4 regions of the Thauera mechernichensis genome follow, and region 1 is predicted to be linked to each of the others. Evidence: predicted binding sites of a transcription regulator. Region 1 holds the regulator's gene; each other region holds the start of a gene.

Region 1 (4,361 bases):
CGTCGCGCCGTGCGCAGACAGACCGTGATCCGCGCACTGCAGGGCGTACTTGCACTGACGCACTGACGCGAGCCTGCCCCGTCCGCTTCAGCAACTCCGCCGTTTGCTGTATTTCCATACACGTCTTAAACTAGCGGCATCAGGCGCGGCCGTCCGCATGCCTGCAATCTTTGTGCCATAATCCGCCAATCACACAGGACGCACCTCCATGGACGACAACAAGGCCAAGGCCCTCGCCGCCGCGCTCTCCCAGATCGAAAAGCAGTTCGGCAAAGGGTCGATCATGCGCATGGGCGACGGCAACGTCGAACGTGACATCCAGACCGTCTCCACCGGCTCGCTCGGCCTCGACATCGCGCTCGGCCTCGGTGGCCTGCCGCGCGGCCGGGTCGTCGAGATCTACGGCCCGGAATCCTCGGGCAAGACCACGCTGACCCTGCAGGTGATCGCCGAGATGCAGAAGCTGGGCGGCACGGCAGCCTTCATTGACGCCGAGCACGCGCTCGACGTCGGCTACGCGGAGAAGCTTGGCGTCAATATCCAGGACCTGCTTATCTCGCAGCCCGACACCGGCGAGCAGGCGCTCGAGATCGCCGACATGCTGGTGCGCTCCGGCGGCGTGGACGTGGTCGTCGTCGACTCGGTCGCCGCGCTCACCCCCAAGGCCGAGATCGAGGGCGAGATGGGCGACCAGCTCCCCGGCCTGCAGGCGCGCCTGATGTCGCAAGCGCTACGCAAGCTCACCGCCAACATCAAGCGCACCAACACGCTGGTGATCTTCATCAACCAGATCCGCATGAAGATCGGCGTCATGTTCGGTAGCCCGGAGACCACCACGGGCGGCAATGCACTCAAGTTCTATGCCTCCGTGCGCATGGACATCCGCCGCACCGGCACGATCAAGAAGGGCGACGAGGTGGTCGGCTCCGAAACCCGAGTCAAGGTCGTCAAGAACAAGGTCTCGCCCCCCTTCAAGGAAGCCCACTTCGACATCCTCTACGGCGAAGGCATCTCGCGCGAGGGCGAGATCATCGATCTGGGCGTGACACACAAGATCGTCGACAAGTCCGGCGCCTGGTATGCCTACCAGGGCGACAAGATCGGCCAGGGCAAGGACAACTCACGCGAATTCCTGCGTGCGAATCCGACGCTTGCGCGCGAAATCGAAAACAAGGTCCGCGTCGCCGTCGGCCTGCCCGAACTGCCGCCAGCGGCACCGGCAACGGCCACGGAAAGCTGAGCCTAGCCAGGACACCATGGGCGCCCCCAGCCTGCGCGAACGCGCGCTTCGCCATCTTGCCCGCCGCGACCACTCGCGCGCGGAGCTGGCGCGCAAGCTGGCCGCCCACGGCGAGGCCGACGAGGTGCAGGCAGTGATCGAGCGCATGGGCGAGCTCGGCCTGCAGTCCGACAGCCGCTACGCCGAAGCCTACGTGCGCACCCGTGCCAACCGCTTCGGCGGCAGCCGCCTGCGCAGCGAGCTGACGCGGCGCGGGATCGACCGTGAACTGATCGAGGCAACACTCGCCACGGAGTGCGTAGAATCGGAACTGGAGCGTGCCCGCGCAGTGCTGCGCAGCCGCTTCCAGGCGGCCCCGGCGGATGCGCGCGAATGGGCGCGCCAGGCCCGTTTCCTGCAAACCCGCGGCTTTGCACCCGAACTGATCCGCAAGCTGCTGAAAGAACCCCGCGATGAGTCTGCTTAAGGTCTCCAGCCTGCAAAAGCGCTACAAGGCGCGCACCGTGGTCCACGACGTCGGCTTCGAGGTCGGTTCGGGCGAGGTCGTCGGCCTGCTCGGCCCCAACGGCGCCGGCAAGACCACCTGTTTCTACATGATCGTAGGCTTGGTCCGTGCCGACGGCGGCCAGATCAACCTCGACGGCACCGACCTCACCCACCTGCCGATCCACGCCCGTGCGCGTCTGGGCCTGTCCTACCTGCCGCAGGAGATGAGCGTCTTCCGCAAGCTCACCGTGGCCGAAAACATCCGTGCCGTGCTCGAGCTCCAGGGGCTCGATGCGCACCAGGTGAAGACCCGGCTCGACGAACTGCTGCTCGAGCTTGGCATCAACCACCTGCGCGACAACACCGCCGTCTCACTCTCCGGCGGCGAGCGCCGACGTTGCGAGATCGCGCGCGCACTTGCAACCGACCCGCGCCTGATCCTCCTCGACGAACCCTTCGCAGGGGTCGACCCGATCGCGGTCATCGACATCCAGAAGATCATCCGCTTCCTCAAGGAGCGCGGCATCGGCGTGCTGATCACGGACCACAACGTGCGCGAGACGCTCGGCATCTGCGATCGTGCGTACATCATCAGCGAGGGCCGGGTACTGGCAAGCGGCGAACCGGCCGAGATCATCGACAACGAAAGGGTGCGCCAGGTTTACCTGGGCGAGCATTTCCGCCTGTGAATCCGCGCGCGCGTCGACAGCGATGAAACCAAGCCTCCAGCTCAAGCTCTCCCAGCACCTTACCCTGACGCCGCAGCTGCAGCAGTCGATCAAGCTGCTGCAGCTGTCGACCATCGAGCTGAACCAGGAGATCGAGCGCTTCCTGCTCGAGAACCCGATGCTCGAGCGCAGCGACGGCGACGGTGTCGAGTTCGTACCACCGCTACCACCGGGCAGCCCCCCCGAGCACGAGGCCAGACAGCAACAGGCAAACACCCCCGAGGCGCCAGCCAGCGCTGCGGACAGCGAGGCCGGCGACCATGCCGACCATGGCAGCGCCGACGAAGGCATGGACTGGTCCAATGTCGGCAGCGGCGCATCGAGCCGCAGCGAGGACGACGACGACGTCGATTACCAGGAACTGCAGGCGGCTGGCGTCTCCCTGCGTGACCATCTCGACCAGCAGGTGTCGCTGTCGCCGCTGTCAGACCGCGACCGCGCCCTCGTGCGCTTCATCATCGAAGCCTTGGATGACGACGGCTACCTTCACCAGCCGCTCGATGAGCTCCTCGAACTGCTTCCGGACGACGCCGACGTCGATGTCGATGACCTGAACATCGCGCTGCGCCACGTACAGAACCTCGAGCCCGCAGGCATCGGCGCGCGCAGCCCCAGCGAATGCCTGTCGCTGCAGCTCCGTACCCTGCCGGCTTCGGCGACGCGCACGCTCGCGCTCGAGATCGTCGACAAGCACCTCGAGCTGCTCGCCGAGCGCAACTTCGTCAAGCTCAAGAAGCTGACCGGCTGCGACGACGAAGCCCTGCGCGCCGCCCATGCCCTGATCTGCAGCCTCGACCCCCACCCCGGCTCGCGTTACTCGAACGCCGAGACGCGCTACGTACTGCCGGATGTGGTCGTACGCAAGCTGCGCGGGCGGTGGACGGTCAGCCTGAACCAGGAGGCAATGCCGCGTCTGCGCATCAACCGCCTGTATGCCAGCCTGCTGCAGCAGAACCGCGGCCAGGGTGGCGGCCTGAGCGGACAGTTGCAGGAGGCACGCTGGCTGATCAAGAACGTGCAGCAGCGCTTCGACACCATCCTCCGGGTGTCCCAGGCCATCGTTGACCAGCAGAGGCAGTTCTTCGATCATGGGGAGGTGGCAATGCGACCACTCACCCTCCGGGAGATCGCGGACCAACTCGAGCTGCACGAGTCCACCGTGTCGCGCGTGACCACGCAGAAGTACATGGCGAGTCCGCGCGGGGTGTTCGAACTCAAGTATTTCTTCGGTAGTCACGTCGCCACCGACACCGGTGGAGCGGCCTCGTCCACGGCGATTCGCGCGCTGATTCGCCAACTGGTCGACGCCGAGGACAGCAAGAAACCGCTGTCCGACGCCAAGATTGCCGAAGTCCTTGGCCAGCAGGGTATCGTGGTCGCACGGCGCACGATCGCCAAGTATCGCGAATCCCTCAATATCCCGCCGGTCAGCCTGCGCAAATCCATCTGACAAAAACAGGAGTCAACATGAATCTCAACATCACCGGGCGCCACGTCGAAGTCACTCCGGCCATTCGCGACTACGTCACCTCCAAGCTTGATCGCGTCATCCGTCACTTCGACAACGTCACCAGTGTCGCGGTGATCCTCTCGGTCGAGAAGCTCAAGCAGAAGGCCGAGGTCACCCTGCACGTGCGCGGCAAGGACATCTTCGTCGAAAGCGATGATGCCGACCTGTACGCGGCCATCGACGCGATGACCGACAAGCTCGACCGCCAGGTGCAGAAGTACAAGCAGAAACTGGCCGACCACAACCACGAGACGATCAAGCACCAGGCCCCCGAAGCCTGACGCTTTCGTTTCAGCCCCACGTCCGGGGTATGGTTATAATGCGCCCGTTTCCAAGACGCGGCGCCAGCATGCCCCGGGACGGCCGGTCGCACCCTGCGACCGGAATGCCTGCGATA
Region 2 (4,361 bases), on a different contig from region 1:
GCCCAGGATCAGCAGGATGTTGGCGATGTTGCTGCCCACCACGTTGCCGATCGCGAGGTCGGGGCTGCCCGACAGGGCTGAACCCACCGATACCGCCATCTCCGGCGCACTGGTGCCGAAGGCGACCACGGTGAGGCCGACCACCAGTGGCGACACGCCGAAGGACACTGCCAGCCGCGAGGCGCCGCGCACCATCACGTCGGCGCCGATGACGAGGACGGTGAGACCGAGGACGAACATCAGGGTTTGTTCGAGCATGGGGAAGGATCTTGCGTTGTGATGTGAGGTGCAGGGGAGCGGGGAAGACCGTTACCGTGGAAGGACGTTCGCGGTCGAGTGTGGCGGTGTTTCGATGGTCGTGGGTCGGTGATCAAAAAAGACGCCTCCCTCCGTCGCCGGAGAGAGGCGTGCGGTTCGTGGCGCTATTTTAGAGCCCGGCGTCGGCGCGCAGTGCAGCGGCCTTGTCGGTCTGCTCCCAGGAGAACCCGGGTTCGTCGCGGCCGAAGTGGCCATAGGCGGCGGTCCGCGAGTAGATCGGGCGCAGCAGGTCGAGCGTCTGGATGATTGCCTTCGGGCGCAGGTCGAAGTGCTTGCCTACCAGTGCCACGATCTGCTCGTCGGCAATCCTGCCCGTACCGAAGGTATTGACCATCAGCGACACCGGACGTGCCACGCCGATCGCGTAGGCGACCTGCACCTCGCACTTGTCGGCCAGCCCAGCGGCGACGATGTTCTTGGCCACGTAGCGCCCGGCGTATGCGGCCGAGCGGTCGACCTTGGAGGGGTCCTTGCCCGAGAACGCGCCACCGCCGTGGTGGGCTGCGCCGCCGTAGGTGTCGACGATGATCTTGCGCCCGGTCAGGCCGCAGTCGCCGTGCGGGCCGCCGACCACGAAGCGGCCGGTGGGGTTGACCAGGTAGCGTACGTTGCCCTGCATCAGTTCGGGCGGCAGCACCGGCTTGATGATCAGCTCGATCACCGCCTCACGGATCTGCTCCTGCGTGACGTCCGGGTCGTGCTGGGTCGACACCACCACGGTGTCGATCGCAGTCGGCTTGCCGTCGACGTACTTCACCGTGATCTGGCTCTTGGCGTCCGGGCGCAGCCAGGGCAGGCGGCCGTCCTTGCGCACCTCGGCCTGGCGCTGCATCACGCGGTGCGCGTAATGGATCGGCAGCGGCATCAGGCTGGCAGTCTCGTTGGTGGCGTAGCCGAACATCAGGCCCTGGTCGCCGGCGCCCTGGTCGAGCGGGTCGTCGTTGGCGTTATTCACGCCCTGGGCGATGTCGGGCGACTGGCGGTTGATCGCCGCCAGCACCGCGCAGCTCTTGTAGTCGAAGCCGATGTCGGAGTTGTCGTAGCCGATGCGGCGGATGACGTCCTGCGCGATCTCGCGATAGTTGGGGTGTGCGGTGGTGGTGATCTCGCCCGAGATCACGACGAGGCCGGTGGACACCAGCGTCTCGCAGGCGACGCGCGCCTTGGGGTCCTCGGCCAGGATGGCGTCGAGCACGCCGTCGGAGACCTGGTCGGCGACCTTGTCCGGGTGGCCTTCGGAGACCGACTCGGAGGTGAAGAGGAACTCTGCCATGCTGCTACTCCTTGAAAAGCAAAAATCCCCGTTTTTCTGGCCTTGCGTCTGCGGCCAGCTCCGGGGATTTCGTCGAGCAGCCGACGCTTTAGCAGTATTTGTACGGCAGCCGCGCTGCCATGCCGCCCTGCAAGTTGTCGAGTTAACTCGGCGGTAGGGCACGGATTATAGACCGGGACGGCGGGGTGTGTAAGCATTCGGGGCTGGTGAACCGTGCCGGCATTCTCAATGCGCCCCTGCCGGCCCCCGCTTGGACCCTGCCCGTGCTGTTTCAATCCCTCTTTCGTCTGCTCTCGCGCCTGCCGCTGGCCTGCCTCCACCGCCTGGGCGGCTGGGCGGGCTGGCTGACCTACAAGGCCTCGCCGTCCTATGCCCGCCGTCTGCGCGAGAACCTGTTCAACGCCCTCGGTCGCGAGGACGAGACGGTGCTGCGCGCAGCCATCGTCGAGGCCGGTCGCCAGGCGCTCGAGCTGCCCTTCATCTGGGGGCGGCCGGCGGCCGAGGTGGTGGCGAGCGCAGTGCGCACCGAGGGCTGGGATCTGGTCGAGGCGGCGCGCGCCGAGGGCGCCGGTATCCTCTTCATCACCCCGCACCTGGGCTGCTTCGAGATCACCGCGCAGTGCATTGCGGCACAGATCCCGATCACGGTGCTCTACCGTCCGCCGCGCAAGGACGTGCTGCAGCCGCTGATGGAGGCAGGCCGCGCGCGCGGCCAGATGCGCACCGCGCCGGCGGACCTGTCGGGCGTGCGCAAGCTGGTCAAGACCCTGCGCAGCCACGAGGCGGTGGGCATGCTGCCCGACCAGGTGCCGGGCGCGGGCGAGGGCGTGTGGGCGCCCTTCTTCGGCAAGCCGGCGTGGACGATGACGCTGGCCGCGCGCCTGGCTGCGGTCAAGGGCGTGCGTGTGATCTACACCTGGGCCGAGCGCCTGCCGCGCGGCGAGGGCTACGTGTTCCGCCTGCAGGCGCCCACCGAGGCGCTCACCGGGGAGCTGGAGGCCGATGTTGCGATCATCAACCGCGAGGTCGAGCGCATGATCCTGCAGTGCCCGCAGCAGTACCTGTGGGGCTATAACCGCTACAAGGGGCCGCGTCGCGAACGCGAGGACATCGTCCCTGTTGCCGGCGCGCCTGCTGATGCGGCGGCACCCGATTCACCAACGCCGCCCCGCGGCGATGCGGAGGGCAGGTCGTGAGCCGCGTGGTCATTGCCCTCATCTGGCTGCTGCACTGGCTGCCGCTGTCGTTGTTGTCCCGTATCGGAAGCGGTTTCGGGTGGCTGCTGTACTGGCTGGTGGTGCCGCGGCGCAAGGTGGTGCTGATCAATCTGCGCTTGTGCTTCCCCGATCTGTCCGAGTCCGAGCGACGCGCGCTCGCCCGCCGCCATTTCGCGGTCACCGGGCGCAGCATGCTCGAGCGCGGCCTGGCCTGGTGGGCGAGCGCAGAGCGCCTGCGCGCCACCGTGCGCATCGACGGCCTCGAGCGCCTGCAGGCGCTGCGCGCCGCCGGCCGGCCGGTGCTGCTGCTGGCGCCGCACTTCGTCGGCCTCGACATGGCGGGCACGAGGCTGTCGCTGGAGGGTGACTTCGTCAGTGTTTACTCGCCGCAGAAGGACAAGGTGATCGACCGCTGGCTCTACCACGGCCGCAGCCGCTTCAACGATCAGCTGTTGCTGTCGCGCCATGACGGCGTGCGCGCTACCGTCAAGGCGATGAAGTCCGGCCGCCCCTTCTACTACCTGCCCGACCTGGATTACGGCCGCAAGGAGTCGATCTTCGTACCCTTCTTCGGCGTGCCGGCGGCCACCATCACCGGCCTGCCTCGGCTGGCGCGCCTGGCGGGGGCGGCGGTGGTGCCCTGCGTGGTGCGCATGCTGCCCGGTGGCGGGGGCTACGTGCTCGAGCTCGGCGAGCCGTGGGCGGACTATCCATCGGACGACGTCGAGGCCGATACCCGGCGCATGAACGCCTGGCTCGAAGGCGTGGTTCGGACCATGCCCGAGCAGTACTACTGGGTGCATCGCCGCTTCAAGACGCGCCCCGAAGGCGAGCCGCGCATCTACTGATGTCGTGCGAAAAGCTCGCGGCTGGCGCCGCTCCTACAGCAGGCCGCCGCGGCCGATCGACCCCCGTGGGAGCGGCGCGAGCTGCGAGGGGTTGAAGGCGATGCGGCTTGGGGGGCGATGAAAAGCTCGCGGCTGGCGCCGCTCCTACAGCAGGCCGCCGCGGCCGATCGACCCCCGTGGGAGCGGCGCGAGCCGCGAGGGGTTGAAGGCGATGCGGCTTGGGTGGGCCGACTAAGAGCTTGCCGCTTACGCTGCGCTGGAGGTGGACGCTGGTCGTCGCGGTGGAGGACAATCGCGGCTTGCGCTGCGTACGCATGAGCGCATCTTTCCAATAGTATCCGTCAGGCTTCCGATGAAACTGCGCTTCACCAAGATGCATGGCCTCGGCAACGACTTCGTCGTCATCGACGCCACCCGTGAGCCGGTCGAGCTTACGCCGGCACGCGTGCGCGCGATCGCCGACCGCCATTTTGGCGTCGGCTGCGACCAGTTGCTGGTGGTCGAGCCCGCTACCCGGCCCGATGTCGATTTCCGCTACCGCATCTTCAACGCCGACGGCGGCGAGGTCGAGCAGTGCGGTAACGGCGCGCGCTGCTTCGTGCGCTTCGTCCATGACAAGGGGCTCACCAGCAAGCGCGAGATCCGCGTCGAGACGCGATCGGGCGTCATTGCGCCACGCCTGCGTGACGACGGCCTGGTGACGGT
Region 3 (4,361 bases), on a different contig from region 1:
CTGGAGGTCCGTGCCGCTGTTGCCGCGCACGATGCTGGTGACCGGACCGAACTGCAGCGTGCGCCCGCCGACCGCCTCGTTGCCCAGCGTCGCCGACAGCGACAGGGTGTAGATGCCGTCGGCAGCGCGCGAACCGTCATCGGCCGAGCCATCCCAGACGAAATTGTGACTGCCAGCGGCAACCGCGTCGAAATCCATCTGCTTCACCGCGAGCCCGGCGCTGTCGCGCACCGTCAGCGTGACGCGGTCGGCCGGGCCGTCGATCTCGAAGCCGCCCACGGCCCCGGCCTCGGTGAGGGCCAGGCTGCGGCCTTCGACCAGCACCCCGCGACCAAGCAGCGCCGCCGCATTGAGCCCCTCCGACGACGCCCGGGAATCGAAGAAGGACTGCACCAGCTTGTTCAGCCGCTCGATGCCATCGACCGTGCTCATCTGCGCGAGCTGGGAGGTCATCTCCGCGTTCTCCATCGGGTTCATCGGATCCTGGTTCCTCAGCTGCGTCGTCAACAGCTTGAGGAAACGGCCCTGCTGGTCTTCCTGGGGCTTCTGGACGGGCTCGCTGCGGGCCAGGCTGGCCAGCACGCTGTTTGCAGTCTGGTTGTTCGAGACGGTGGTCATGGTGTGCTCCTGCTAGCGGCATCGTTTGCCGGACGGGCTTACTGTCCGATCTGCAGTGTCCTCTGGAGCAAGGTCCGTGCCGTGTTCATGATCTCGGCGTTGTTCTGGTACGAGCGTGACGCGGAAATCATGTTCACCATTTCCTCGGCGACGTTGACGTTGGGCATCTCGACGTAGCCCTCCGCGTTTGCCGCCGGGTTGTTGGGCTCGTACACGAGCCGCATCGGCGCTGCACTGTCGACGATCTGCGTGACCTGGACGCCGATCGCGCCGGGTCCGGCGACCGGACGGGCGGCGAACACCACCTGCTTGGCGCGATAGGGTTCGCCGGTCTCGGTCGTGACGCTGTCGGCGTTGGCGAGGTTGGACGCCGTGGTGTTGAGGCGCATCGACTGCGCGTTGAGCGCAGAACCTGCGATCTGGAAGACGTTGAGCATGCTCATGGCTGGACTCCTTACTGACCGGTGAGCGCGGTGTTGAGCGAACGCAGCATGCCGTTGATGAAGGTCACGCTCGCCTCGTAGCGCAGCGCATTCTCGGCAAACGCGGCACGCTCGATGTCCATGTTCACCGTGTTGCCATCGACCGAGGACTGCAGCTCGGTACGGTACTTGGCGTAGTTCTCCGCGCTCGCGGAGGCACCACCCGTGATGTGTCCGGCATGCGTGGTCTGGAGCGCGACACCGCTGCGCGCGGCTGTCATCGCCCCTTGCAGGGCGCTCTTGAAGTCGATGTCGCGCGCCTTGAAGTGCGGCGTATCAGCGTTGGCGATATTGGAGGCGAGCAACTCCTGCCGGTACGCCTGCAGGTTCAGCGCGGTCTGGTGGAAACGGAACTGGTTGTCGACTAGGGTCTTCATCGCATGGCCTCGGGAACGGGCTGCACCATCGCGGCACGGGGGAATGCGGCATGGCGGGCTTCCATGAACCCGTGGTCGCAGCTTTCATGCCAGCCATGTTACGAGGCATGGCGGGCCTCCACTCTCGCGATAAGACCGCGGAAAGCAGCCCTTCTTTGCCGCTTGCCCGCGCATCGCGGCAAAAGCTGCCGCCTTGCCCTGTTCCTCTGAGCGTGCTGCAATCCCACCCATGAACACGTCCGCGACCTCTTTCCCTCGCGCCCGCCCGGGCACGCCGGGACGCGGCCCAGGCCGCTGCATCGGCGCCCTGCTCGCCAGTACGATCGTGGCGACGGCCGCCTCCGCCCACCAGCCCTCGGAGCCGATCGAGCACGCGGTGCAGGCGTTTCTGGAGCACGAGGTCCAGGGCATGCCCGGCGACATCCGTATCGGCGTAAACCGCTTCGACCCGACAAACCGGCTGCCGGCCTGCGCCAGCATCGCCCCCTTCCTGCCGCCAGGGGTGCGCCCGTGGGGTGCGATCAGCGTGGGTATCCGCTGCGACGCGCCGATGCCGTGGACCGCCTACGTTCAGGCACGGGTGCAGGTGTTCGGCCCTTACCTCGTCGCTGCACGGGCCTTGCGCTCATCGGAGCGCCTCGACGCCGTCGATGTCGAAGTCCGCGAGGGTGAACTGAGCGCCCTTCCGGACAACGTCCTTTCGGCGCCGGAGCAGGCCGTGGGTCACATCACCCGCTTCGCGGTAGCCGAAGGCATGCCGCTGCGCGCAAGCGTGCTCCGGCAAGCCAACGCGGTCAGCCGCGGCCGCCCCGTACAGGTGTACACTCAGGGCGAAGGCTTCACCGTCTCCGGCGAAGGACAGGCACTCAACGACGCAGCGCCCGGAGAACGCGTCCGCGTACGCCTGCCTGGCGGACAGATCGTCCACGGCGTGGCGCGTGCCGACGGCGGTGTCATGCTGGGTTTTTGATACGGCGAGGGCACACGCTTCGACATAGCGGATAATTCGCTAAAGTTTAGCGAAGGGGTGCCGTAGACCCTTTCGACTCATAGTGTTCCTGGAAACCATCATGAAGATCGAAAGCTCGGGCAAGGCCTACGTCCCCACGCCCGCACAGGACAACCGCGCGCCAACTGCGCGTGCGAAGACCGAAGCACAGAGCAGCGCCGAAAGCGTCCAGATCTCGCCGATGGCCTCGCTCATGCGCAAGGCCGAAAGCACGATCTCCGGTACGCCCGAGGTCAACATGCAGCGCGTCGACGAGATCCGCCAGGCCATCTCCGAGGGCCGCTTCAAGGTCGACGCCAGCCGGATTGCCGACGGGCTCCTCGACAGCGTCAGGGAAATGCTGGGTTCGCGCGGCTAAGCCAGGAGCGTTAAGATTCGCGCACGCGAACTTCCTGCCCACGCCGGCCCGACCCCATGCAGACTACCGCCCAACCGCCAGCAGAACTCCAGCGCATCGCCCTCCTGGTCGAGGCCGAACTGCTCCAGCTGGGTGAGTTCCTCGCCCTGCTCGACCGCGAGGAGGCCGTGCTGATCAAAGGCGACACCGACGCCCTGCTGGCCATCGCCAACGAGAAGAACGAGCGCTATCGACAGCTGCAGCGGCTCACCGATGAACGCAGCCGCCTTCTGGGGCGTGCCGCGCTCACCAGCGCCGACGCGGCCATGCGCACGCTTTTCGGCAACCTGCCGCGCGTGCTGGTGCGCTGGGACGAACTGGTCAGCGCAGCCCGCCAGGCCCGCGACCGCAACGCGCTCAACGGCAAGCTGATCCTCGAACGCATGGCCGGCAACCAGGCCGCCCTGTCCATCCTGCTGTCAGCCGCCAACCACCCGCAACTGTACGACGCCGACGGCCTCTCCAAGCCTACCGGCGGCGGCCGCATGCTCGGTAGTGCCTGAATATTTATCCAGTCCTGCAGTCTCATCAGCCACGCGCTCTCTGCTATCCTTGCGCCCTTCGTGACACCGAACGGGCGCGCAGCATGGCTGGCAAGCAAGACACTCCAAAGCAGTACGACGAATCGTCCTTCCGAGTCCTGAAGGGGCTGGAGCCGGTGCGCGAACGCCCCGGCATGTACACCCGTACCGACAGCCCGGCGCACATCATCCAGGAAGTGATCGACAACGCCGCCGACGAGGCGCTCGCCGGCTTTGCGAAAAAGATCCAGGTCACCCTGCACCTCGACGGCTCCATCACCGTCGCCGATGACGGCCGCGGCATTCCGGTCGGCCTTCATCCCGAAGAAGGGGTGCCGGTAGTGGTGCTGGCCTACACCCGGCTGCACGCTGGCGGCAAGTTCGACAAGCGCGAGGGCAACTCGGCCTACGCCTTCTCGGGCGGCCTGCACGGCGTCGGCGTGTCGGTGACCAATGCGCTGTCGACCCGCATCGAAGTCGAGGTGAAGCGCGACGGCAAGATCCACCGCATCGACTTTGCCGACGGCGGCGAGACGATCAGCCCGGTACGCATCGAGGGCGAATGCGGCCGCCAGACCGGCACCCGGGTGCGGGTGTGGCCGGACGGCAAGTATTTCGAGTCGCCGCGCGTGCCGATGAACGAACTCGAGCGCCTGCTGCGCTCCAAGGCCGTGCTGCTGTCGGGGGTCGCGGTGCGGCTCGACATCGAGCAGGCCGGCGGCCCGGTGCTGACCAAGACCTGGTCCTACCCCGAGGGCCTGGCCGGCTACCTCAGGGAGCTCGCTGGCGACATCGAGGCGGTGGCGCCGATCTTCACCGCCGAGAAGTACGCGGGCAAGGACGACGCCAGCTTCGCCCCCGGCGAAGGCGCAGCCTGGGCGCTGGCCTGGTTCGAGTCGGCCGTGCCCAGCGAGTCCTACGTCAACCTGATCCCCACGGTGAATGGTGGCACCCATG
Region 4 (4,361 bases), on a different contig from region 1:
GCAGGCCGGGCGGCCGGACTTTCAGCGTACGTAGACGTAGGCGGTGACTTCGAAGCCGAGACGGATGTCGCAATAAGCGGGGTCGGTCCACTGCATGATGTGTCTCCTCTTGAATGATGGTGGCTGAACCGGCTTGTTTGCCGGCTCAGGGGCCATCATCCCGGTGACAGCAGCCGGCGGGATCCGCAGGATCGCGACCCCGCCATCGACGCGATCACCAGCGCGAACTGGCGAATATCATGATTCTTCCGCCACTGGCGCCGGTTTTGATGCAGATCAACGCAGAATCGGCACGACCTGGTCAATCGCCTCGACCAAGCGCTCACCCGCGGCATCTGCCCTGCCCTGCCAGCCATCGAAATGCAGCAGTTCGGGCAAGGGCACGCGCCTGAGCCAGCCGGCCGCCTCCAGTTCGGGGCGGGCATGGAAGTCGCGGACGTAGCCGATGCACAGGTAGGCGATGGGCACGATCTCGGGCGGAATGCCGAGTGCCTCACGCAGCGCCGGCGGGTGCAGGATGCTCACCCAGCCTACGCCGAGGTTCTCGGCCCGTGCCGCGAGCCACAGGTTCTGCACTGCACACACGGCGCTGTAGACGTCCATGGCGCCGATGTGGGTGCGGCCGATCACCACCGGGCCGTGACGGCTGCGATCGCAGGTGATGCAGATATTGACCGGCGACTCGAGGATGCCCTCGAGCTTGAGATTGCGGTAGGTGGCGCGCTTGCCCTCCTCGAACATCTGCTCGGCCTCGGCATGGGCGGCGAGGAAATCGGCATGGATCTTCGCGCGCACCGCGCGCGCGCGCACGACGATGAAATCCCACGGCTGCATGAAGCCCACCGAGGGCGCGTGATGGGCGGCCGTGAGCACGCGCGCCAGCACATCGTCCGGGATCGGGTCAGGGAGGAACTCGCCGCGTACGTCACGGCGGGTGTGGATGGCGCGATACACCGCGTCGCGCTCGGCGCTGCTGAACCGAGGGTTGGCCTGGAAACGGGTGTCCTGCGGCGGTGCGCAATGCACCTGGGTCTGGCTGCTCATGAAGTAGTCCCCTTGTCGACGAGCAGTGGGCAGCCGCCGACCAGACGGCTGCAGGAAACACTTCGAGGCCGGTCTTCCGGCTGCGGATCATCTCGTCCGGACGCCTTCCCGATCCTGACGACCAGTGGCTGGGCGAACCTTGCCCGGACAATCCCCTTCACGGCGCTGGGCGCGCGGCGGATTGGCACCGCCTTCCCGATTCTCCCGCGCAAAGCGCGGGCACCTCGAAGTCGAGAGGGCCAGATTCTAGCCACATGCCCGCCATCTCGCGACACCTGTGCGCTGGCTCGTGCCGCGGTATTGAGCCTGCCCCTTCACTCCACCCTTCACTCCCCCCTTCGCCGCCCGGCACGGTGCACCAGCTTGGTGACAGGCGCACCAACACAGTGCGCCCGGCGCATCTGCCATCGCGGCAGATCCAGTCAATCCGGGGCTTTCAAGGCGTTGAAGTGCATGGCACGGTCCGTGCTTAATGCAAACCAGCCCAGCACGCAAGGATGCGAACAGGGCTTGCCTCCGCCAACGCAGGTGGGGGCCGGCGGATACGAATACGTATGTCGTCGGCCATTTCCATCCGATGTCGAACCGCGTCCCGCGGAGGCCGTCATGCTTGAGCCGGACTCACCCCGTGCCCAGGTATCGCCAGGCCCAACGCGGGGCCGAATGAGTGATACCAGCATGAAGATCGTTCTCGTTGGCCATGGCATGGTCGGCCACAAGTTCCTCGAGGAACTCCGGCAACTGCAGATCCCCGGTGCGGAAGTCACCGTACTGTGCGAGGAGCCGCGGGTCGCCTACGACCGTGTGCACCTCTCCGAATTCTTCGCCGGCAAGACGGCGGAAGACCTCTCGCTGGTCGCCCCCGGCTTCTTCGCCGAGGCAGGCTTCACGCTTCGGCTGGGCAGCCGCGCGGCGGCGATCGACCGCCGCGCACGCACGGTGACGACGCAGGACGGCGTCACCCTGCCCTACGACAAGCTGGTGCTGGCCACGGGGTCCTATCCCTTCGTGCCACCGGTCAAGGGCAGCGAGCGCGACCAGTGCTTCGTCTATCGCACCATCGAGGACCTCGAGGCGATGAAGGCGGCTGGCGCGATCTCGCGCAAGGGCGTCGTGGTGGGCGGCGGCCTGCTCGGCCTGGAGTGCGCCAAGGCGCTGCGCGACCTCGGCCTCGAGACCCACGTCGTCGAATTCGCGCCCCGCCTGATGGCGGTGCAGGTGGACGACGAAGGCGGCCGCATCCTGCGCAACAAGATCGAGGCCCTGGGCGTGCAGGTGCACACCGAGCGCAACACGGTCGAGATCACCGACGGCCGCAGCGCCCGCCACCGCATGGTGTTTGCCGACGGTACCCACCTGGAGACCGACATGATCGTGTTCTCCGCCGGCATCCGTCCGCGCGACGAGCTCGCGCGCCAGAACGCACTGGCCGTCGGCGCCCGTGGCGGCATCGCGATCGACGACCACTGCCGCACCAGCGATGCGGCGATCCTCGCCATCGGCGAGTGCGCGGCCTGGCGCGACCAGACCTTCGGCCTGGTGGCCCCGGGCTACGAGATGGCGCGCATCGCCGCCCGCCAGCTGGCAGGTGACGCCCAGGCCGCCTTCGGCGGTGCGGACATGAGCACCAAGCTCAAGCTGATGGGCGTGGATGTGGCCAGCATCGGCGACGCCCACGGCAGGACGCCGGGCTGCCGCAGCTTCCGTTACGCCGACGAATGCAAGCAGGTCTACAAGAAGATCGTCGTCAGCGCCGACGGCAAGCACCTGCTCGGCGCAGTGCTGGTCGGCAACGCCGACGAGTACGGCACCTTGCTGCAGATGGCACTGAACAGCATCGCGCTGCCGGCCGACCCCGAGTTTCTGATCCTGCCCGCCAGCGACGGCAAGGCCAAACCCGGTCTCGGCGCCGACGCCCTGCCCGACAGCGCGCAGATCTGCTCCTGCAACAACGTGAGCAAGGGCCAGATCTGCGCGGCGGTCGGCGAAGGCGCAACCACCATCGGCGAGATCAAGGCCTGCACCAAGGCCGGCGCCACCTGTGGTGGCTGCGTGCCACTGGTCACCCAGGTCATGAAGGCCGAGATGGCCCGCCTCGGCCTGTCGGTGAACAACCACCTGTGCGAGCACTTCCCCTACTCGCGCCAGGAGCTCTACCACCTGATCCGCGTCGGCGAAATCAGGAGTTTCGAGGACCTGCTCGCGCGCCACGGCCAGGGCCTGGGCTGCGACATCTGCAAACCGACGGCGGCGTCGATCTTCGCCTCGTGCTGGAACGACTTCGTGCTCAAGGGCGAGCTTGCCAGCCTGCAGGACAGCAACGACTACTTCCTCGGCAACATCCAGAAGGACGGTACCTATTCGGTGGTGCCGCGCATGCCCGGTGGCGAGGTCACGCCGGAGGGGCTGATCGCAGTCGGCCAGGTGGCGAAGAAGTACGGCCTGTACACCAAGATCACCGGCGGCCAGCGGGTGGATCTGTTCGGCGCCCGCGTCGAGCAGCTGCCGGCGATCTGGGAAGAACTGATCGCCGCCGGCTTCGAGTCCGGCCATGCCTACGGCAAGTCGCTGCGCACGGTGAAAAGCTGCGTCGGCAGCACCTGGTGCCGCTACGGCGTGGATGACTCCGTGGGGCTGGCGATCGAACTGGAGAACCGCTACAAGGGACTGCGCGCACCGCACAAGATCAAGTTCGGCGTCTCGGGCTGCACGCGCGAATGCGCCGAGGCCCAGGGCAAGGACGTCGGCATCATCGCCACCGAGCGCGGCTGGAACCTCTACGTGTGCGGCAACGGCGGCATGAAGCCGCGCCATGCCGAGCTGATCGCCTCCGACCTCGACAAGGCCGCCCTGGTGCGCCTGATCGACCGCTTCCTGATGTTCTACGTGCGCACGGCCGACCGCCTGCAGCGCACCAGTACCTGGCGCGACAACCTGGAGGGTGGCCTCGACTACCTGAAGGCCGTACTGATCGACGACTCGCTGGGCATCGGCGACGAGCTCGAGCGCCAGATGCAGCACGTGGTCGACACCTACCAGTGCGAATGGAAGACGGCGATCACCGACCCGGCTGTTCGCAAGCGCTTCCGCACCTTCGTCAACGATCCGCGTGCCGATCAGCGCATCGTCTTCGTCGAGGAGCGCGGACAGATCCGCCCGGCGCGCGCCGAGGAACGCCCCGCAATCGAGAACGCCGAGGTGGAAGCATGAGCCCCGCGAGGACAGCCCCCATGAGCAGCGAAGAACTGAACTGGACCGCCGTGTGCAAGCTCGGCGACATCCTGCCCGGCACCGGCGTGTGCGCGCTCGTCGATGAG

The links. The regulator sigma-54, encoded in region 1, starts transcription at its own class of promoters, with help from an activator protein. The targets are predictions, from matches to a motif close to TGGCACGCTTNCTGCTNA.
Region 2: the regulator sigma-54 is predicted to act here: its motif matches at 1,680-1,697, upstream of metK (methionine adenosyltransferase).
Region 3: the regulator sigma-54 is predicted to act here: its motif matches at 1,552-1,569, upstream of flgB (flagellar basal body rod protein FlgB).
Region 4: the regulator sigma-54 is predicted to act here: its motif matches at 1,499-1,516, upstream of nirB (nitrite reductase large subunit NirB).

What each region holds. Positions count from the first base shown of each region.
Region 1 covers NZ_JARQZE010000003.1:185,497-189,857, forward strand. The annotation lists gene pncC (nicotinamide-nucleotide amidase) at 1-66, shown strand, start outside; gene recA (recombinase RecA) at 209-1,240, shown strand; gene recX (recombination regulator RecX) at 1,257-1,706, shown strand; gene lptB (LPS export ABC transporter ATP-binding protein) at 1,693-2,415, shown strand; gene P7F68_RS05875 (RNA polymerase factor sigma-54) at 2,438-3,904, shown strand; gene hpf (ribosome hibernation-promoting factor, HPF/YfiA family) at 3,922-4,245, shown strand.
Region 2 covers NZ_JARQZE010000009.1:28,979-33,339, reverse strand. The annotation lists gene P7F68_RS13030 (calcium/sodium antiporter) at 1-258, opposite strand, end outside; gene metK (methionine adenosyltransferase) at 428-1,591, opposite strand; gene P7F68_RS13020 (lysophospholipid acyltransferase family protein) at 1,855-2,787, shown strand; gene P7F68_RS13015 (lysophospholipid acyltransferase family protein) at 2,784-3,656, shown strand; gene dapF (diaminopimelate epimerase) at 4,009-4,361, shown strand, end outside.
Region 3 covers NZ_JARQZE010000002.1:284,719-289,079, reverse strand. The annotation lists gene P7F68_RS04245 (flagellar hook assembly protein FlgD) at 1-618, opposite strand, end outside; gene flgC (flagellar basal body rod protein FlgC) at 657-1,061, opposite strand; gene flgB (flagellar basal body rod protein FlgB) at 1,073-1,477, opposite strand; gene flgA (flagellar basal body P-ring formation chaperone FlgA) at 1,707-2,447, shown strand; gene flgM (flagellar biosynthesis anti-sigma factor FlgM) at 2,548-2,844, shown strand; gene P7F68_RS04220 (flagella synthesis protein FlgN) at 2,901-3,386, shown strand; gene P7F68_RS04215 (DNA topoisomerase IV subunit B) at 3,470-4,361, shown strand, end outside.
Region 4 covers NZ_JARQZE010000001.1:211,932-216,292, forward strand. The annotation lists gene pqqA (pyrroloquinoline quinone precursor peptide PqqA) at 22-159, opposite strand; gene bluB (5,6-dimethylbenzimidazole synthase) at 277-1,044, opposite strand; cobalamin riboswitch at 1,094-1,286, opposite strand; gene nirB (nitrite reductase large subunit NirB) at 1,723-4,254, shown strand; gene nirD (nitrite reductase small subunit NirD) at 4,275-4,361, shown strand, end outside.